DNA from 3 places in the Hydrogenispora ethanolica genome. Region 3 is predicted to be linked to each of the others. Evidence: riboswitches for the same ligand, from Rfam matches in the RefSeq annotation. Region 3 holds a riboswitch; each other region holds the start of a gene.

Region 1 (7,241 bases), on a different contig from region 3:
CGCCTTTTTGAATATCCCTCAGCAATATCCCCAAGCCAAGCTGGAGAAGAACCAGCGGGTCCAGTGATAACCCCATAGAAAAGCGCCCCGGATGATTGTCTCGGGGCGCTTCGGCGACGATATAGGTCGAATTCAACTCCGTCTCGGCGATGATGCCTAAAACGCCGGCACAATGCTGCCCTGATAGGTTTTGACGATGTAGTCCCTGACGATCTTGCTGTTTAAGGCCTTGGCCAGCTTTTGCAGGGCCGGATTATTTTTGTCCTTGGTCCGGACCGCCAGGATGTTGGCGTAGGGCGAATTTTTATCCTCGATGAACAGGGCGTCCTTGGTCGGGACCAGCTTGGCGGCGAGGGCGTAGTTGGTGTTGATGACCGCGATGTCCACATCCGCCAGCGACCGGGCCAGCTGCGCGGCCTCCAGCGGCTTGATCTGCAATTGCTTGGGATTCTTCGCGATATCCAGCTCGGTGGCTGCCAGGCCGGCGTCCTTGCGCAGCTGGATCAGTTTGGCCCGTTGCAGCAGCAACAAAGCGCGGCCGCCGTTGGTCGGATCGTTGGGTATGGCGACGATGGCTTTCTCCTTGAGCTGGCGGAGGGACTTGAGCTTGCTGGAATAGACCCCGAGCGGCTCGACGTGGACCTTGGCGATGGAGGTCAGGTCGAGATTGCGGTCCTTGCAGAACTGGTTCAGGTACGGGACGTGCTGAAAAAAGTTGGCGTCCAGCTCCCCTTCGGCCAGGGCGATATTGGGCTGGACATAGTCCTGGAACTCGATGACCTGCAGGGTGATCCCGTCTTTGGCCAGGAGCGGCTTGATCTGCTCCAGGATCTGGGTATGTGGCGTCGGCGAGGCGCCCACCTTTAACACGGTCGCCGCGCTCACCAGCGCCAGGCTTCCGGAGAGAACGACTGCGGCCAGGGCCGCCAAAATGAGGCTCACTAATTTTTTGGACATGTAAATTCCTCCTTAGTAATTCTTAAGTTCAAAGTCGAAGGGTTAAGGTCCGAAGTCATTCACAGACCATCCCGACCTTTGACATGCGACTTTCGACCGCTGCGGGTCGGATTCGACGCTGCGGCCTAGCGCCGTTTCAAGCGGCGCGCCCCCCAGTCGCCGAGGGACTGGACCCCCTGGACCAGGATGACGAGGACGATGACCGTGGCCAGCATCACCTCGGGCTGAAAGCGCTGATAACCGAAACGGATCGCCAGATCGCCCAGGCCGCCGCCGCCGACCGCTCCGGCCATGGCCGAGTAGCCCACCAGGCTGACGGCGGTGATCGTCAGCCCCAGGAGCAGCCCGGACTTGGCCTCGGCCAGCAGCACCTTGCCGATGATCTGGCCGGTGGTGGCGCCCATGGCTTGGGCGGCCTCGATCACGCCCCGGTCCACTTCCAGCAGGGCCGACTCCACCAGCCGGGCCAGGAAAGGAATGGCGCTCACCGTCAACGGGACGATCGCCCCGTTAGTGCCGATGGAGGTGCCGACCAGCAGCCGGGTGAAGGGAATGATCGCCACCAGCAGGATGATGAAGGGCAGCGAGCGGCCGATATTGATCAACGCGGCCAGCGTGCCGTGGATCGCCCGGTTGGGCCGGATATGGCCCGGGCCGGTGATGACCAGCAGTACGCCGAGGGGGATGCCGAAGACGGCCGACAGGGCCAGGGAAACGCCCACCATGTAGAGGGTCTCTCCCAAAGCATTAACGAGCAGGTTCCAAAGCTGCGGGTTCAACATCCGCGATCACCTCAATTCTTAATCCCTGGTCTGCGAGGTACTGCAGCGATTTTTCGATGCTGTCCTCAGCCCCGGTCAACTCGACGATCAAGGAACCGAAGGGCGTGTCCTTGATGAAGTCCAGGTTGGCGTACAAAATATTGACATTCAGGTCAAAGCGGCGGATCAGCGCGGCGATGATCGGCTGGCGGGCCACCTCGCCCAGGAAGGAGATGCGGACCCGCCGGCCGGCTCCCGCCGCCATGCGGCCCGGTTCCGCCAGCCGCAGCCCGGCCGGCACCTCGCCATGCAGCGCGCTCTCGATGAAACGATGGGCCGTGGCGGTGCGTGGCTGGGCGAAGACCTCCACCACCGGGCCGTGTTCGACCACCCGGCCGTCCTCCATCATCGCCACCGAATCGCAGATCGCCTTGATCACCTCGATCTGGTGGGTGATCAGCACGATGGTCAGCCCGAAACGCCGGTTGACATCCCGCAGCAGTTCCAGAATGGACTGGGTGGTCTGAGGATCCAGCGCCGAGGTGGCTTCGTCGCAAAGCAGGATCTCGGGCTGGTTGGCCAGGGCCCGGGCGATGCCCACCCGCTGCTTCTGGCCGCCGCTGAGCTGGGCCGGGTAGGCGTCCAGTTTGTCGGCGAGTCCGACCAGCTGGGCCAGCTCCCGGACCCGCCGCTCGATCGCGGCCGGCGCCACTTTGGCGATCTCCAGCGGAAAGGCGATATTCCCCCGGACCGTGCGCGAAGCCAGCAGATTGAAGTGTTGAAAGATCATCCCGATCTTGCGGCGGGCCTGGCGCAAGGCCGGGCCGCTCAGGCCGGTGATGTCCGAACCGTCCACCAGCACCCGTCCGGACTGCGGCACCTCCAGCCGGTTGATGCTCCGGAGCAGCGTGCTCTTGCCCGCGCCGCTCAGCCCGATGATGCCGAAGATCTCGCCCCGGGCGACGGTCAGGTTGACGTCGCGCAGGGCCACTACTTCGGCGCCCTTTTGCCGGTAGACCTTGGTAACTTGCTGAAACTCGATAATCTCTTGAGTCATTGCCATTCCTCCAGAGCGGTTTCCCGCCGTACTGCCGATATTCCAAAGTCACGGACCAGCCACGCAAGGCAGCGCCAAACCGCGGCAGCAACCCCGTTTCCTTGCTAAAACGAAACCGGTTACCGAATCCCGGCCTCCAGGTCGGCGACCAGATCCTCCGGATCTTCCAGGCCGACCGACAGGCGGATCAGGTCGGCGGTGATCCCCAGGCGTTCCCGCTCCGAAGCGGGGAGCGACGCATGGGACATCTTGACCGGATAGGAGAGGATCGACTCGACGCCGCCGAGACTGACCGCGACCGACCACAGCTTGACCTGCTTCATGATGGCCAAGGCCCGCGCGGCGGCATCGGTCTTGAAGGAGAGCACCGCGCCGTGGCCCGAGGCTTGGCCCCGGTGGATCGCCTGGCCGGGGTGGTCGGGCAGGCCGGGATAATAGACTGCGGTCACCCAGTTCTGCCGCCTCAGCCATTCGGCGATGAACAGCGCCGCTTGCTGCTGCAACTCCATCCGGGCGCGCAGGGTCTTGATCCCCCGCAATAGCAGCCAGGAGTCCTGCGGCCCCAGGATGGCCCCGAAACCGTTCTGGACGAAATAGATCCGCTTGGCCAGCTCCGGTGAGCGGGTAATGGCCGCGCCGCCGATGACGTCGCTATGGCCGCCCAGAAACTTGGTGGCGCTGTGGACGACGATGTCGACCCCCAGATCGAGCGGCCGCTGGAAATAAGGGGACATGAAAGTGTTGTCGAGCAGGGTCAGCAGCCCGTGGGCCTTGGCGATGGCCACCGCCCCGCGGATGTCGGTGATCTTCAGCAGCGGGTTGGAGGGCGTCTCCAAAAAGAGCGCCTTGGTGTTGGGACGGATGGCCGCCTCGATGTTCTCCAGCCGGGTCATGTCGACGAAGCTGGTCTCCAGCCCGAATTTATTGAAGAACCGGTTCAGGACGCGGTAGGAGCCGCCGTAGATATCCTCGGTGGCCACAATATGGTCGCCCTGCTCCAGAATGGAAAGGGCCGAGGCGGTGGCGGCCATCCCCGAGGCGAAGGCATAGGCGTGGGTCCCGTTCTCCAGTGCCGCCAGGGTGTTCTCCAGCGCCTCCCGGGTCGGATTCCCGGAGCGGGAATAGTCGTAAGCGCCGGGATGCTCCACATCGGGCTGGTGGAAGGTGGAGGCTTGATAGATCGGGATGCTCAGGGCGCCGGTGCGCGGGTCCAGTTCATTCCCGTTATGCAGGATTCGGGTGGCATATTTCATCACGATTCACTCCTCGAAATATTCCGGGGGACAGCCGGCCCGGCGTCATTGCATGGCCTGTTCCAGATCGGCGATGAGGTCTTCCAGGGCTTCGATCCCCACCGACAGCCGCAGCAGGTCGTCGGTCACTCCGATCCGCTCCCGGACTTCCGCCGGAATGTCGGCGTGAGTCTGCCGGACCGGGTAAGTGATCAGGCTCTCGACCCCGCCCAGGCTCTCGGCGAAGGTGATCACCCGGACCCGGTTGATGAGCCGTTCCACCTGGGCCGGATCCTTCACGGTGAAGGAGAGCATCGCTCCGAAGCCCGAGGCCTGGCGGGCCAGGATCGCGTGGCCGGGATGGTCCGGCAAGCCCGGGTAGAGCACCCGCCCCACGGCCGGGTGCGCCGCGAGCCAGCGGGCGATTCCGGCGGCGTTGGCCTGCTGCCGTTCCAGCCGGAGGGCCAGCGTCTTAAGGCCGCGCAGCATCAGCCAGCTGTCCTGCGGCCCCAGGACCGCGCCGGTGGAATTCTGAACGAAGCGGATCCGCTCGCTCCACTCCGGGGTCCGGGCGACCACGATCCCCGAGAGCAGATCGTTGTGGCCGCTCAAAAACTTGGTGCCGCTATGGACCGCCAAATCGGCCCCCAGCTCCAACGGGCGTTGGAGGTAGGGAGTCATAAAGGTATTGTCGACGATCACCGCCAGCCCCAACCCGTGGCCCAGGGCGATGACCCGCTCCAGGTCGGTCACTTTCATCAGCGGATTGGTGGGCGTCTCGATCAGCAGCGCCTTGGTCCGGCCGGGCTGCACCGCCCGTTCGAGCGCCTCCAAGGCGGTGGCATCGGCGTAACTGGCGGCGATCCCGAACGGCTTGAAGTTCCGCTCCAGCAGCCGGTAGGTTCCGCCGTAAAGGTCGTCCGAGACCACGATATGGTCGCCGGCGGAGAAGGCCATCAGCACCGCGGTGAGCGCCGCCATCCCCGAGGCGAAGGCGAAGCCGCGGTCGCCCCGTTCCAGTTCGGCCAGGACCTGTTCCAGCGCCTGGCGGGTCGGGTTGACCGAGCGGGAATAATCATACCCCGTGCTCACGCCCAACGCCGGATGGCGAAAGGTGGCGGTCTGGTAGATCGGGGTGCTCACCGCCCCCGTCGGCGCGTCGGTACAGAGGCCCGCATGGGCCAGAACGGTTTCGATCTTCATCGGACTTCCTCCTCGTCAAACCAAAAAGCCTCTCTCCGGTGGAAAGAGGCCTGCATGAACGCGCTGTCCTCTCTCATCTGCCAGGTTACCCTGCCGGAATTGGCACCCTGCTCGCGCACAAGGTTGCCGAAGGTTCATTGGGCCGGTCCCTCCCCTTCTCTCGATAAGAGTCTGTTTCGGTCGAATATGAAATTGGAATACCCACTAAAATTATGGAATTTATCAGTAATTTCTGATTATTCTACCATAATCCGGCCGCTTCGTCAAGAGGTGGTTTCCGGCGCGACCCGCCCGGCTTCCGTTTTCAAGCCCGGCCGGCCGCAGGAGGCCCGGATCACTAATTCGGTCGGGAGGACGATCCCCTTCTCCTCGGGAATCTCCCCGTGCATCAGCCGGAACAATTGAACGGCGGCCGCCTCGCCCAGCGCCGCGATGGGCTGGCGGACCGCGCTGATAGCCGGCGCGAAATAATTGTAGAGCGGGTGATCGTCAAAAGTCGCCACGCCCAGGTCCTCCGGCAAGCGCAGCCCTTCTTCCCGGGCCGCCTGTAACACCCCGGTGACCAAGTCGCCGGCAGCGGCAAAAATCGCCGTGACCCCTATCCCCGAGCGGATGATCTCCCGGCTGATCTCGCCGGCCCGCAAGGTCCAGTACGGGCAGTGGTAAACCAGCCCCGGGTCGAGCCCGGCGGCCGCCATGGCCTGTCGAAAACCGCCCACCCGCGCGATGACGCTGGGGTAATGCTCCGGCCCCGCCAGCATGGCGATGCGGCGGTGGCCCAAGCCGATCAAATGCTCGGTCATGCGCCGCGCCCCGCCGGCGTTGTCCACATCCACATAGTAATGGGAGATGCTAACGCTCTTGCCCACCATCACGAAGGGGAAATCCTTCAGCAGGAGCTCGGCCAGTTGCTTGTCGCCGAACTGCTCCGCGCCGATGATCAGCCCGTCGATGCGCCGGCCCTTCAGGATCGACTGATAGGCTGAAGCCACGTCCTCCTCGGACCGGGCGGTGGAGAGCAGCACATTATAGTTTTGAGCGGCCGCCCGTTCGGTGATCGCCGTCAACAGGCCCGGCCAATAGGCGGTGGCCATGGAATAACCGCCGGTATGCGGGATGATCACCCCGATATTGCCCGAGCGTTTGGCCGCCAGGCCGTGGGCCGAGGCATTGGGCTGGTAGTCCAGCTCTTTGATGAGTTTTAAGATCCGTTTGCGGGTCTCTTCCCCCACGCCGGGACCGCCGTTGATCACCCGCGAAACGGTGCCGGTGGAGACCCGGGCCATCTCCGCCAGGTCTTTAATGGTTATGGTCATCGCCAGTCCACCTCGAATGGGCAGCGCGCCTTGGGCGTTATGCCCCGGCGCGCTGCCCATCAGCTTGCTAAAACGTTATACTTCCCCATTATACCGGAGCGCCGGGGGCGGAGCAACAACTTCCATCGTTTTCCCGCCGGTCGTCCATGAGGCCGCGGTTTACAGCAACGGATTCTGCAAGGTATCCACCGGCGCGTAATCGTCGGTGAGCAGCGACAACCCTTCGTACCAGCCATTCTTGCGCAAACGGGGCTCATCCACCAGCGTCTGGGCATAGGACGGCACATCCTCGCGGATCCGGCCCGCGCGGAACAGCGCCTCTGCCCGGTCCCGCCAGGTCCGGGGGGACCAGCGGCGCGGGTTGCGGGTAGCGATCAGGATCATATTCCGCTCATAGCTGTCACTCTCATCCCAGATCCCCACCGGGAAGAGGTAAACCTGGGGAAAGACCGCCGCATAGGTATGGCCCATCGCCCGGAGCAGGCCGCTGCGCGAGCCCTTGATGGCGCCGATGACATTGGAGACGACCGCGCCGTCCCGGTCCAGCACCCGGCGGACCGAGCGGAAGAATTGGTACGTCGCCAGGTGGTAGGGAATGGTGCTCTCCGAATAGGCGTCGATGACCACCAGGTCGTAGGGACGGATTTTACCGGCCGCGATGGCCCCGGCCCGCTGGTCCACGAAGAGCCGGCCGTCCTGAGTATAGACCCGGAGC
Region 2 (7,241 bases), on a different contig from region 3:
GGCTAGCGCTTCGACGGTATATGAGCCGACGCCGCCCAGTCCGATCACGGCGACCCGCGCGGTGTTGAGCTTGGCTAATTTTTCCGCTCCGACCAGGAGTTCGAAACGGCTAAAACGGTGTTGCTTAGGTTCTGACATCCTATCCTCCTTGGGAAACAAGCGGCCCGGGCCGTCCCGGATGGCCTCCACCATTCCGGGCCCGGCGTGCTGCCATTTTCCCTGCAAGTTTCGTTTGAATCACTAAAATTATATATGGCGAAGCTCCCGCTGTCAAAGTGAAATATCATCCGGATTATTCTGGCCCGATGGACCCTGTTTTATGGACGGGCCGCGACTGGTTCCCGGGGCGGAACCCCGGCGCTTGAAAAAGCCTTCATAAACTGCGGCATGAAAAAGACCCGGAGATGAGAGCTCCGGGTCCTCGGGCGAGGCTTGGCTCGGCAGCGGGCTCAGGCTTGGGCGAGCGCCTGGTCGATATCGGCGATGATGTCGGCGCCATGCTCAATTCCGACCGACAGCCGGATGAAGTCGGGCGTCACTCCCGTGGCCAGTTGTTCCGCTTCGGACAACTGCTGGTGCGTGGTTGAAGCCGGATGGATCACCAGCGACTTGGCGTCGCCGATGTTGGCCAGGTGCGAGAGGAGCTTGACATGATTGATGAAACGCACGCCCGCCTCCTTGCCGCCTTTCACGCCGAATCCGATGAGGGCGCCGGCGCCCTGCGGCAAGTATTTTTGCGCCTTCTGATATTGCGGGCTGTCCGGCAGCCCCGGGTAGTTGACCCAGGAGACTTTGGGGTGCTCTTTGAGGAACGTCGCGACTTTCAAGGCATTTTCGCTGTGGCGCGGCATCCGCAGGTGTAACGTCTCCAGGCCTTGCAAGAATAAGAAAGAATTAAAGGGCGAGGGCGCGGGCCCCAGATCGCGCAGCAGCGTGACGCGGGCCTTCAGAATATAGGCGATGTTGCCGATGGGCTTGAGCGCTTCCACGAAATTGATCCCATGGTAGCTCGGGTCGGGCTCGGCGATCAGCGGGAATTTGCCGTTCGTCCAGTCGAATTTTCCGGAATCGACGATGACGCCGCCGATGGAAGTGCCATGGCCGCCGATGAACTTGGTGGCGGAGTAAACCACGATATCCACGCCGTGTTCGATCGGGCGAATCAGGTAGGGAGTGGAGGTATTATCCACGATAAACGGCAGGCCATGCCGGTGCGCGATCTCCGCCACCGCTTCGAAATCCAGGACATCCAGCTTCGGATTGCCGATGGATTCGCCGTAAATGGCTTTGGTCTTTTCGGTGATGGCTTTTTCGAAGTTCTGCGGATCGCTGGAATCGACGAACTTGACGGTGATTCCAAGCCGCGCCAATGTGTAATGGAATAGGTTATAGGTGCCGCCGTAAAGATTGTCGGCGGAGACGATCTCATCGCCGGTCTGGGCGATGTTTAAAATCGCCAGCGAGATCGCGGCCTGGCCCGAGGCCACCGCCAAGGCGCCGACGCCGCCGTCCAGCGCGGCAAGGCGTTTTTCGAAAACATCGGAGGTGGGATTCATCAGCCGGGTGTAGATATTGCCGAACTCCTTCAGGCCGAAAAGATTGGCGGCATGTTCGGTATCTTTGAATTGGTACGATGAGGTCTGATAGATCGGCACCGCCCGCGCTCCGGTGGTCGGATCGGCCTCTTGGCCGCCGTGTACCGCGAGAGTTTCCCAGTGATAATTGTTGGACATGGATAATTCCTCCTTCGTAATGAGTCGATGGCCGTTCAAATCGTGGGGTTTGGCAGGGAGCTGACGAGGGCTGGCTTCTAGTTCTTCCCAAAAATAAAAACCCCCTTTGTCAAGAAAGGGGGTAGCTTTTTTAAACCCCCTTATCTTTCGAAACTTGCTCAGTTTCGCTGGAATTGGCACCATGTCGTCTGGATATCACGATGGTTGCCGAGGCATCTTCGGGCCAGTCCCTCCACCTCTCTGGATAAGGTATTCTAATCTTGTCAATTCCTATAAATTTAATAGGAATATTTTGTATATACTATATTATAAGCCGGATGAAGTGTCAAGTAAAATTTTTGCATGCAGCGGATGGGAAAACCCGCTGGCGTCCGCCCAAAAACTTGGCGGAAGTTTCGAATTTAACTTGACTAATGATATGGCAATACTTATAATTTTGATCAATAATCATAAGCAAGCGCTCTTATCCAGAGAGGGGAAGGGAAAGGCCCGATGATCCCTCGGCAACCGGCGGCAGCGTCGCGCGGTGCCAATTCCTACAGGGAAACCTGGGAGATGAGAGGAACGAGCCAACCAAGCCTCTTCCTTTCGGAAGAGGTTTTTTTGCGAATACTACTTTCAAGGAGGTCTTTCCATGCCCATCAAAATCCCGGACAATTTGCCGGCTACCGAGACGCTGACGAATGAGAACATCTTCGTCATGCCGGAGGACCGCGCATTTCATCAGGACATCCGGCCGCTGCGGATCGCGATCCTGAACCTGATGCCTACCAAGATCACCACGGAGACGCAGTTGTTGCGGCTGCTCGGCAATTCGCCGCTGCAGGTCGACATCACCCTGTTGTTTCCCGAAAGCCATCAGTCCAAAAATACCGCTCCGGAACATTTGGAAGCTTTTTATAAAACCTTTCGGGAAGTACAGGACCAGAAGTTTGACGGAATGGTCATTACGGGCGCTCCGGTCGAGCAGCTGGATTTCGAAGAAGTGACCTACTGGGAAGAGTTGGGCCAAATCATGGAATGGACCAAGCACCACGTCTTTTCTACGCTGCATATCTGTTGGGCGGCGCAAGCCGGTCTGTTTTACCACTACGGAGTGCCCAAGTATCCGCTGGCCAGCAAAATGTTCGGGGTCTTCAGCCACCGCGTTACCAAGCAGTATGTAAAATTGCTGCGCGGCTTCGACGACTGTTTTTTGGCGCCCCACTCCCGCCATACCGAGGTGCGCCGGGAAGACATCCTGAAGGTGCCCGAATTGGAAATCCTGGCCGAATCGGAGCAAGCGGGAACCTATATTGTCGCCAGTAAAGACGGCCGCCGGATCTTTGTCACCGGCCACGCCGAGTATGATCCCTTGACCTTGAAGTGGGAATACGACCGGGACGTCGCGAAGGGCATGACCGTCAGTATCCCCCGGAACTATTATCCCAATGATGATCCCAGCCAGCCGCCGATCGTGCGCTGGCGGGGCCATGCGAATCTTTTATTCACCAATTGGCTGAATTACTATGTGTATCAGGAGACTCCCTACGATCTCAATGCAATTGAGTGAGCTGACATTGACAACTCCGGTAGGAAAAATTATGATGGCTATAGTAAGATGAAAAAAGTCTTTGATCAACCATCTGATGAATTAGGGAAAATAGGTCGCAATCCATTGGAGTGTTCAATGCGACATATCTTCCAGCAATGAATACTTCGAATACTTCAGGGAGGGATTATGATGGCGAAGATTGCCTGCAGCCTGATCGACCTGATCGGCAATACGCCGCTGCTGGAATTGGCCAATTATAACCGCGCGCACGGATTGGAAGCGAAACTCGTTGCCAAGCTCGAATATTTTAATCCGGCGGGCAGTGTCAAAGACCGGATCGGAGCGGCCATGATCCGGGATGCCGAAGAACGGGGCGTTTTAAAACGAGGCTCGGTGATCATCGAGCCGACCAGCGGCAATACCGGGATCGGCCTTGCCATGGTGGCGGCGGCCAAAGGATACCGGTTAATTCTGACCATGCCGGAGACGATGAGCATCGAACGGCGGAATCTTCTGAAAGCGCTGGGTGCGGAGGTGGTCCTGACTCCCGGACCCGAAGGCATGAAAGGCGCGATCCGCAAGTCCGAGGAGTTAGCCGCGGAAATACCGGACTCCTTCATTCCGCAACAGTTCAAGAACCCGGCGAACCCCGCGGTTCACCGCCGGACCACTGCGGAGGAGATCTGGCGAGACAGCGACGGCCAGGTCGATATTTTTGTAGGGGGCGTCGGCACGGGCGGCACCGTCACCGGAGTCGGGGAAGTCCTAAAAGAGCGGAAACCCGGCCTTCAAGTTATCGCAGTGGAACCTTTCAATTCCCCGGTTCTGTCGGGAGGAACCCCGGGTCCGCATATGCTGCAAGGAATCGGCGCCGGATTTGTGCCGGATATCTTGAATCGTTCGATTATCGATGAGATCTATCCAGTGAAAAACGAGGAAGCCTTCCATACTGTCCGGCAACTGGCCAAGACTGAAGGGTTGCTGGTGGGAATCTCTTCCGGGGCGGCGGCTTGCGCGGCGACCGCCATCGCCAAGCGGCCGGAGAACCGGGGCAAGACCATTATTGTACTCCTGCCGGATACGGGAGAACGCTATTTGTCGACCACTTTGTTTCAGTCGGAATAACTGTAGAAAAGCCTTATCGAAACACGAGGCCGTCCCTGCATCAAGGACGGCCTCGTGTTTATTTTGCTGCGCGCGATAGAGTCAGATATAATACATTACGTTGACCTTGTTGGATACCGCGCGATCGGCCAGGTCTTGGAGAGAGGTTCCGTCGAGGAAGCGATCGATAGTCTCCTTGAATTCTTGCCAAAATTGCCGGGTTATACAGTTCTTCTCCCGCTCGCACTGCTTGGAAAACGGCGCGGATTCAACACACAGAACCGGCGCGATCGGCCCTTCCAACGCCCGTAATACGTCGCCGACAGTAATTTCCGTCGCCTTTTTAACCAACTCGTAGCCTCCTTGAGCGCCGCGGGAGGCCCGCACCAGACCAGCCTTGCGGAGACTGGTAAAAACCTGTTCCAAATAGGATTCGGAGATTTCCTGGCGTTCGGCGATGACCCGCAAGGCCAAAGGACCTTCCTGATTATGCATCGCTAAGTCAACCATGGCTCTTAACCCATAACGTCCGCGCGTGGAAATTTGCATGTTAACTCCTTTTATTGAGAGAATGCTGATGATTGAGAAGCCGTGTGATAAAGTCTTTCAAATCAGAAATCCTCTTACGAAAAGGCTTTAAACGACTTTATCACTTTTTCAAGCAATCGCTGTGACCCTGCCGGCTTTCTAGCCGGGTTTATCACAGCTCTTTTAGGGAATACCTATCAATTTAATTAGGATTAATTTTAATGTATCATAAAAATCATGCTATTTCAAGAAATAACCCAAACTAGGAATAAAGCACAACCGGGTGGCAGGGTTTTCCATCGGCGGCGCCGAATTGGGAGTGGAAACGAATTAAGTTGATACGTTGGAACGGTTCGAAAATCGGCAATGAGGTGACAATTTTGCGGGAGTCTTTTAAAAATTATGAACGGAGAAGTCGGGCTTACCAAAAGTGCGCAGCCAAGGCGGAGACGGCGTTCAACCGCTGGTATCGCTGGAAAATTTTCATCTTTTGGGGCGGCCTGTTCCTTTTGGGGCTGGCGTTTATGGTCAAGAGTTTTCCCATGGGCGGCGCGGCGCTGGTTTTGGGGATATTCCTCTTTATTGCGGTGGATGTTTGGCAGGTCAAGGCCATGACCCGGCAGCGCCTGGCCGGCGCTTTGGAGACGATCAACGCCAATTGTTGCAAACGGTTGAACGGCGAATGGAGCGGTTTTCAGGATCAAGGAGCCGATTTTCAGACGGAAGACCACCAATTTGCCGGCGATTTGGATGTTTTTGGCCCGGATTCGTTGTTTCAATGGTTGAATACTGCCGGAACGTTTCACGGCAGGAGGCAATTGGCGCGTTGGTTGACCCATCCTCCCGAGTCCGGGGCGGTAATTCGCGAGCGGCAAGAGGCCGTCACGGAACTGGCCGGCCATCTTGGCTGGCGCCAGCGGCTGATGGCCGAAGCGGTATATCTGGCCGATCTGAAACGGGATCCGGAAACGTTGATCGCCTGGGCCAATGACCGGCATTCACTGGCCGATCTGCCGTGGTTATGGTCTGCGGTGCGGCTATTGCCGATCGTGACGGCTGTCTTCCTGATCACGGCCTATCTTTTGAAGATCTCCTTTTATCTTCCCGGCGCCGTCATCCTGCTTCAATATCTGTTGCTCCGGTATCGCCGCCGCGAGCGGGAGAGCATCCTGGAACGGATCGCTCCCTACCATCAGCAACTTCAAAGCTATGCCAAGCTATTCGAGGTGATGGAGTCACGCCGTTTTCAGTCTTCGTTTCTGGTGCGCTTGCAGACCGAGATCCGGTCCAAAGGCAGGCCGGTATACCGTCAGATTCAGCGGTTGGCCAAGATTGCCGATGCCGTATCCAATCGGCACAATGCCTTTTATTTCTTTCTCAATGTGCTGACGCTCTGGGATTACCAATGTTTCTTCGCCCTGGCGGACTGGAAGGAGCGGTCGGGAAGCCGTCTGCGCCGTTGGTTCGAGGTGCTCGGCGAGATGGAAGCCCTCGCCTCGCTGGCGGTGGTCCGGTATGATCATCCCGCATGGGCGATACCCGGTATTCTGGAAGGGGAGCCGGTTTATCTGGCGCTGGAACTCGGCCATCCATTGCTTCCGGAAAACCGGGTTTGCAATGATCTGGTGCTCAACCGGCCCTCCGGGGTTCTCCTGGTCACCGGATCAAATATGTCGGGAAAGAGCACGTTTCTACGAACCGCCGGGATCAATCTGATTTTGGCCTATGCCGGTTCTCCCGTCTGTGCCCGCGAACTGACCTGTTCCTTGATGGAAATGCATACCTGCATGCGGGTCGGCGATAATTTGAGCCGGCATATTTCCAGCTTTTATGCGGAAGTTTTGCGGGTGAAACAGATTGTCGATGCCGCAGCTGCCGGCCACAAGGTCTTTTTTCTGCTGGATGAGATCTTTAAAGGAACCAATTCCAAGGACCGCCATACCGGAGCGCGGATTTTGATTAAGAAACTGAGCCGGGCCGGGGCGATTGGAATGGTCTCCACCCACGATTTGGAGCTGGCCGATTTGGAAGAGGAGACCGGGGGAAGAATTAAAAACTGCCATTTTCAGGAGCAGTACCGGGAGCACGAGATTTTATTCGATTTTAAGCTCCGGCCGGGGGTTTCCACAACCCGCAATGCACTTTACCTGCTCCGGGCAGCCGGGATTACTGTCGACGATCCGGAGTGAGCGGATATTCCGGACCGACTTGCAATCCATTCCAAATCATCATTTGGAATAAATATCATTGGATAAGAAGGAAAATAAAGTTATTTGTTGAATAACATACCAGCTAAAACAATGTTGCCGCGGAGCGGATGTCTGGGTACCCAACAATTTGCA
Region 3 (7,241 bases):
TTGGGCCAATACGTAGCCAGCACTTGAACCAAGCTGCGGAACGATTCACGGTATTGGGCATCAAGCTCATTCGCCTGAATACGGATCACTTGAACGGATTGGGAATCTATCTCGAAAATCAGGTCAATAAGGGAATCTTCGGAACCGCTTATAAACTGATTCCATAATTCGGAATAAGCGTCAAGCTCTAACAGATAAACCTCGGATGGCTGATGTTCCAATTGCGCCGGAATGAGCATGCTTTTGGAGACGAGGTAATCCTGGCTCTGATTCGATGAGACCTGATATAGAAGGGCTGCGCTTCGTTGACGCAATTCACGGATATGTTCGGGAGAAGTGCCGCAGCAACCGCCGATAACACGGGCACCGGACCGAATCAGTTCCATGCAGGCGGCGCCGAATTCAGCCGCGCTTTCTTGATAAACGGTCGTACCGTTTTCCACGAAAGGTTTGCCGGCGTTGGGTTGAACAATCAGCGGTATTTTGGTATAGGCGGCCATTTTTTGAATGATCGGTTGCAGCGAAACGGCGGGCAAACCGCAATTGGTGCCAAGTGCTAACAAGGGATAACCCGACAGAGTGGCGGCAACCATTTCCGGGGTAAAACCCGTCAGTAACCGGCCATTCTCCATAAAACTCACGGAAGCGATGACTGGGAGACCGACCGTGAGAGAAGCTTGAACCGCCGCTTTCGCCTCCTGGATATCGCTCATGGTTTCAATGCTGATCAGATCGGCGCCCGCTGCCGCACAAAGCTGGACTTGCTCGAGAAACGCAATATAAGCGTCTTCAAAGGTCAAATCACCCAAGGGTTCGATCATCCGGCCGGTAGGTCCAATCGAAGCGGCAACCAATTGGTTCTCTTGGACCACACTCTTCGCAATTTTTACCGCCGCAGTATTCAACTCCGCGGCTTTACTCTCCAAGCCCTCGGCACTCAGCTTGATCCTGCTGGCCCCGAACGTGTTGGTCTCGATACATTGGGCGCCGGCGGCAAGATATTGGCGATGAACCTCGGCCACGATATCCGGATGGGTCAGATTCAAAATTTCGGGGGCTTCACCAGGCTGCAAGACTTGCTGCTTTTGCAGCATGGTCCCCATGGCTCCATCAAAAAACAATAGATTCCGGTTGAGGTCGAGAAACGATTGCGGCATCAAAAAACCTCCCCAAATTTATATGGCAACCAGGTTTATCTCTCCCCAAGCCGCCATTCGATCATCTTTAATGAGTAAAGCGCCTTGTAATCCGGGGATTTGCTGAACGGAAGCAATCACCCGGGAAAGATCGGTGGTTCGATGGATTTGGTTAGCCGTTGCTGTAGCGGCAGCATCGGCCAACGCCACATCCTCCGCAATAATGACTGCGGCATCGGCTTCTCCTAAACTCAAAGACGGCCCCACTGTACCGGCGGAAGTACAGACCCCCAACCCCTTTGGACAGGGGGCGATTTTCAAACCCACTCTCCGGGAAAACGGGGAATTTCCGGCATAGACGGCAATCATCCGTTCTTTGGACGAACGCAGGAAAATATCGCCGCCATTCTCGATAATGAATTCGGATATGTCGGGAAGGTCTTGGGCGATCATCCCCGCAACGGCGCCGGCCACCGCCGCCATGGGACCCACCTGAACCCGGCTCGAGACATCGATCATCCATTGGACGATGGGATAGGCTGTCGAATCCGGCGGATAGGGAACGAGCGTTTTCGCAAAAAGCGGATGGTGATAGATATATTCTTTTAAATGACGCCGCAACTCCAACAGTAATTTTTTTACCCGCTCCTCCACGGCCTGATCGCTCAAAATCCATAAATCGCTTTCACCAATAACCACTCTGGAACGAATTAAGTCGCCGGCGTGGTAAGCCCGATAATCCCTTTCAACGTCCGTCTTTTTTAAGTACTCCGGATCTTTATCCATTATAAGTATTCCTTAACGTGAAAATGCCGTAACACTGGCACTATCTTAAAAACTTAAAAAGTCGCCTGAATAATCTGCATGGGGCAAGCCTTTACGCATGATTCACAAACAATGCACTGTTCCTTGTCAAAAGATAACTGCCAGTCCGGAGCGGCGATAGTGAGCGCCTTGGAACGGCACACTGCCGTGCAGGCCCCGCAGTGAATACACTCGGCTTCATTCCACACGATTTCCTTCCCTATCGGCTCGACGTGAACTCCTTGAGAAATAATATACTGGATGCCCGCTTGGATATTGGCTTCGGAACCGTTGGAAAGCTCGATGACCAGTTTCCCTTCTTCTCCGGGCGTGATCTTCGCTTTTAGGATATTGATTGCCAGATCAAACTCCTTGACCAAATGGTAGGTTAACGGCACCTCTGTCAAACTGGGCGGGAATGAAAGAACGATTCTCGTTTTAGGCATGTTGGGAAGCCTCCTTGGCGTGGATCTCCAATGAATTCAGTTTGTTTTCTAACGGCAAAGCTTGAACGGGTTCCGTCAATGTAAACTGACCAAGGGTAATCCACTCTTTCAGGATAGCGGCGATCCGACGAGCTTGATAAAGTGATGACAAAGGCGCAGTAGGCACTGATTTTCCCTGAACGGTGACTCTTCCGGAGCGCAACTGTTCATAACTTACCAGGCCATAGTTGGGTTTACTGCGTTCCGGGACACTATAGTCGACAATCGTCGTCTGAATCTCCCGGTTGGAAATGGCGGTAAAACGCAACATTTCCTCATCCAAAATCGGTATGGGAATCCCCACGCCGACGTACATCGTGACTCCGTAACGATCAAATAGAGCAGCCCGTAAAAAATCGCGTTTCATCTCTTTCAGGTTCCCGATCAACGCCAATGTCCCGGCGCTAGAAAGCGGCACGCCGTTTTCGGCCCTTTTTTGCAGCGGATTGTGTTGCGTTCCTTCCCATGCTACGTACCCAACCGTTCCGCCTAAAAAGATGCGGGTGCCGATTCCAATCGTTCGATAGTACGGATCATTTAGTAATGGGCTGAGTTCGCCGGATGTAGAATAAGTAACATTGCCGAAATTCGGCAGCAAAGTTCCCATGTAGGTATAGATGGTCTTAGAAGACGAATTCACTGCCGCCGCATAGTTTTGATAGACATTCCGCGGATTAAATAAATAAGCTTGATTCAGGTCTTGCAAGGTAATATAGGTATGAATCTCTTTGCGCGGATAGCAGTCCGTCCCGTAGGATAACGCTTTTAACTCCACCTGTTTCCCGCTGATTAAGTCTTCAATGACATGAGCACCGCCATATTGAAAGCCTTGAGTCTCCGATAGTTCGGTGGCGCCGATATAGGCATCGACCGCGGCGACTCCCGCATAAGCCGGTACATTATTGAGCGATACCTTGCTCATGCGAATGGGCGGATCCGAATGGCCAAAATTTAAAAAAGCCCCGGAAGAACACATCGGGCCAAATGTGGCTGTTGTCACAACATCGATTTCCGCTGCGGCCTTCTGATAACCCTTCTCCTGAACCAGATCGATGATCTCTTCAGCCGTAACGACTACGGCCTTTCCCTGCTTAATCTTTTCATTAATCTCCGCATAACTTTTCACACGGCGACACCTCCAAGTTGCATAAAATAAAAAAGCCTCAATAAAGAGGCATAAAAGCGAATAACCTCTCATCTGCCAGGATTCCCTGCTGGATTTGGCACCAGTTCGCTCTCACACGAAGGTTGCCGAGGTCTCATCGGGCCAGTCCCTCCACCTCTCTTGATGAGGATATGAATGAATCTAATTTAATAGTATATTATTTTGATCAAGAATCGTCAAGGATTTAAATAAAATTATTTATTTTGACTTTTTTGCCGAAAATGTTCCCTATGGCATTCGCGGGCTTACTTTGATAACCGGTACTCCTGAAACTGTTTGTCAAAATCAATCCGGACGGGTACCTGAGCCCGAAATCGAGTTAAAAATAAAATTCCGGAGGCAATGAGACAAATGAGGCAAATCATGAAATAAAAAGATGCGGGTTGGCTTTTCATTTGATTACCCTTCTCTCTACCGCGATTATCATTTCAACCGGTTCGCTCCGAAACTTCTTGAAAGTTGGCGCTTCAAAATTAAAAATGAAATCATAACTTTATTGAGCGGGGTTTAATGAAATGTTATAATTTTTACAGTTTCATATTTTATCATACCGGGACGGTGATTTCATGAAGTATTTAGTAATCCTGGGCGATGGCATGGCGGACTATCCGGTTCCCGAATTAAACGGTCAGACGCCTTTGGAAGTTAGTCATAAACCCCAGATGGATTTTTTGGCAAAGCACGGCACAGTCGGTTTGGCGAGGACCGTCCCAACGGGGATGCCCCCCGGAAGCGATGTGGCCAATTTGGCGGTAATGGGTTATAATCCCCAAATTTATTATACCGGACGTTCTCCGTTGGAGGCGGTCAGCATCGGAGTCGATCTCAGCCCGTCCGACGTGGCCTTCCGCTGTAATCTCGTGACCTTGTCGGAGGATGCCGATTATTCCGCCAAAACAATGGTTGACTACAGTTCCGATGAGATTTCCACTGAGGAGGCCGCTGTATTAATTCAGGATATCGGAGCCCAGCTTGGCAACGATCAGATCCACTTTTATCCCGGAATCAGCTACCGTCATTTGATGGTGTGGCACGGGGGCCCCACCGCTTCCCGCTTGACCCCGCCCCATGACATTTCGGACCGCCCGATTCATGACCACTTGCCGAAAGGCGACGGCGCCGCGCAATTATTGGAATTCATGGTACAAAGCGCCGACATCCTCAAAAACCATCCCGTCAATCTCCGGAGAATCCAGCGCGGATTGCGGCCGGCAACCTCCATTTGGCTCTGGGGCCAAGGCACCAAACCGAATATTTCCAGTTTTCATGAAAAGTATCAGCTGCATGGTTCGGTAATTTCGGCGGTGGATCTGGCGAAGGGCTTGGGTATTTGCGCCGGATTAAACGTGATTGAAGTACCCGGAGCCACCGGGAATGTCCACACCAACTATAAAGGCAAAGCCGAGGCGGCGCTGGCCGCTTTTGCCGCAGGACAGGATTTTGTCTATCTTCATGTTGAAGCGCCGGATGAGGCCGGGCACCGTGGTGAAGTCGAAAATAAAGTAAAAGCCATTGAAAAAATCGACGGCGAGATTCTCGGTCCGATTTTGGAACGGCTGCCGGAGTTGACCCCGGATTATAAGATTATGCTGTTACCCGATCATCCCACGCCGCTCAGTTTAAAGACCCATGTCGCCGATCCGGTCCCCTTTGTCATTTATCAGTCCACCCAAACGAGTCCGGGTCATTCAACGGCTTGCTTTACGGAAAAATCGGCTGCCGTCACCGGACTGTTCATTGAAGAAGGTTTCCGACTGATGGATCGCTTTATTTTGGGGTAATGCATCAAAGAAACGACTCTCCTGTCGTTCAAGATCGATCTTGACTCCTCAAGATCGATCTTTTATTGTTCAAGAACGATCTTTTATTGTTCAAGAACGATCTTGGATAGCTCAAGATCGTTCTTCAGTCACTCCAGATCGATCTTTAGTGATCCCCAATCGTTCTTGGATGACCCAAGAACGATCTTTGGTTGCTCAACAACGATCTTGGATAACTCAAGATCATTCTTGAGTCACTCAAGTTCCATCTTTGATAGCTCAAGATCGACCTTGGAGGATGAATTGTTTGTCAATTCATTTCCAAGAGTCTGCAAGTATTTCCAAAAGAAGGTCTAGCTCTTGTGTAAGCGGCAGAGAAAGAAACCGTCTCCCCCACCCGACGCAGGCAGGACATTTGCCCAGGGAGTCGAGGAGTCTTCGAGGTGATCCCCCAATTGAGCGGGCAGATACTCCCGCCACGGAACGGGCCGGAATTCCGGATGCGCCTGGCAGAACCAGCGAATCTGCTCTTGGTTTTCCTCCGGTTCCAAGGTGCAGGTGCTATAAACGATCCGGCCGCCGGACTTCAACAATTGCGCCGCATGGTCTAGAATTTCCCGTTGAATCCGGACCAATTCGGCGCTATCTTCCGCTTGCCGGCGGTAACGCGCGTCCACCCTGCGCCGCAATACACCCGTTCCGGAACAGGGAGCATCGACCAGAATCGCGTCGACGGGCACATCAGAGGGCGGTTGAAAACTGCGGGCATCGGCCAAGCGCGGCTCGATAATCTTCAATCCTAACCGGGCGGCGTTTTCGGCAATCAGGCCGACTTTATGAGGATGGTCGTCAATACTGTAAATCGTGCCGCAATTATTCATCAATTCGGCTAAATGAGTACTTTTCCCCCCGGGTGCCGCACACAGGTCAACGACCGTCGCGCCGGGCGCCGGCTGCAACAAATGGGCCACCAACATGGAACTCTCATCCTGCACAAAGAGTTTGCCGTTTCGAAAGGCGGGAAGTTCTTCCAATGGCATGGGCAGGGATTGGAGGATTAACGCTTCGTCTAATAGGTTACCTTGGGTGAACATCACTCCTGCTTCGGCCAATTCATGCCGGATAGCGGCGAGCGACGTACATAGGCGATTGATCCGGACCGTTAACGGCGGTTTCTCATTATCGATGGCCATCAGCCGCTCGGCTAATTCAAATCCGTAGCGCTTCAGCCAACGTTCCGCCAGCCATGCCGGGTGGGAATAGGTAACGGACAGAAACTCCACCGGTTGGGAATCGCGATCGGGGAAAGGGATCTGCTTGCGGTTTCTCAGAAAATTACGGAGAACCGCGTTGACCAGTCCCGCCAAACCGGAATAGCGGGAATTCTTGATTTGGTCCACAGCGGCGTGGCAAACCGCTCTTTCCGGTATTTCCGGAAGAAATAGCAGTTGGTAGAGGGCCAGACGAAGCGTATCCTTGACGGGAACTTTCAACGATTGTAAAGGACGGCTTAAAAGCCGTCCGAGGATGAAATCAATCTGAAGCAGATTGCGCAAGGTACCGTATACCAGTTCGGTGCAGAAAGCCCGCTCTCTCTGTTCGACCTGGGGATTGCTGGCTAAAATATCATGCAGCGCCAAATTAACGTAGGATTCATTCTGTTCTACCCGGTCCAAAACCATCCGCGCCAAAAGGCGTCCGGAACTAATCATCACGCCGGCCTCTAAGGAAAAGCATTCGTAAAAGTTGTAAAACCGCCATGGAAGCTGCCGCGAGATACGTCATGGCCGCGGCACTGAGTACTTTTTTGGCGCCGCCCACCTCGTCGCCGCGCATCAAAAAGCCTCCGTCCGCCAGCATCGCCAGGCCGCGGTTACTGGCGTTGAACTCC

The links. Region 3 has a riboswitch for S-adenosylmethionine ahead of EDC14_RS16625 (homocysteine biosynthesis protein). Riboswitches for the same ligand answer to the same signal wherever they lie in the genome.
Region 1: it holds a riboswitch for S-adenosylmethionine, as region 3 does, so the genes downstream of both, EDC14_RS06635 (trans-sulfuration enzyme family protein) here and EDC14_RS16625 (homocysteine biosynthesis protein) in region 3, are expected to answer to the same signal.
Region 2: it holds a riboswitch for S-adenosylmethionine, as region 3 does, so the genes downstream of both, metA (homoserine O-acetyltransferase MetA) here and EDC14_RS16625 (homocysteine biosynthesis protein) in region 3, are expected to answer to the same signal.

What each region holds. Positions count from the first base shown of each region.
Region 1 is NZ_SLUN01000005.1:211,038-218,278, reverse strand. Features, by position in the region: gene EDC14_RS06655 (MetQ/NlpA family ABC transporter substrate-binding protein) at 157-957, opposite strand; gene EDC14_RS06650 (methionine ABC transporter permease) at 1,083-1,736, opposite strand; gene EDC14_RS06645 (methionine ABC transporter ATP-binding protein) at 1,705-2,763, opposite strand; gene EDC14_RS06640 (trans-sulfuration enzyme family protein) at 2,895-4,028, opposite strand; gene EDC14_RS06635 (trans-sulfuration enzyme family protein) at 4,074-5,210, opposite strand; SAM riboswitch class I at 5,281-5,380, opposite strand; gene EDC14_RS06630 (LacI family DNA-binding transcriptional regulator) at 5,474-6,526, opposite strand; gene EDC14_RS06625 (fused MFS/spermidine synthase) at 6,686-7,241, opposite strand, start outside.
Region 2 is NZ_SLUN01000008.1:73,828-81,068, forward strand. Features, by position in the region: gene EDC14_RS08670 (tRNA threonylcarbamoyladenosine dehydratase) at 1-138, opposite strand, end outside; gene EDC14_RS08675 (homocysteine synthase) at 450-1,733, opposite strand; SAM riboswitch class I at 1,871-1,984, opposite strand; SAM riboswitch class I at 2,194-2,295, shown strand; gene metA (homoserine O-acetyltransferase MetA) at 2,368-3,285, shown strand; gene cysK (cysteine synthase A) at 3,457-4,392, shown strand; gene EDC14_RS08690 (RrF2 family transcriptional regulator) at 4,474-4,920, opposite strand; gene EDC14_RS08695 (MutS family DNA mismatch repair protein) at 5,235-7,088, shown strand.
Region 3 is NZ_SLUN01000022.1:9,030-16,270, forward strand. Features, by position in the region: gene EDC14_RS16610 (homocysteine S-methyltransferase family protein) at 1-1,157, opposite strand, end outside; gene EDC14_RS16615 (UPF0280 family protein) at 1,176-1,922, opposite strand; gene EDC14_RS16620 (NIL domain-containing protein) at 1,976-2,386, opposite strand; gene EDC14_RS16625 (homocysteine biosynthesis protein) at 2,379-3,551, opposite strand; SAM riboswitch class I at 3,617-3,720, opposite strand; gene EDC14_RS16630 (cofactor-independent phosphoglycerate mutase) at 4,157-5,371, shown strand; gene rsmB (16S rRNA (cytosine(967)-C(5))-methyltransferase RsmB) at 5,704-7,062, opposite strand; gene EDC14_RS16640 (zinc metallopeptidase) at 7,055-7,241, opposite strand, start outside.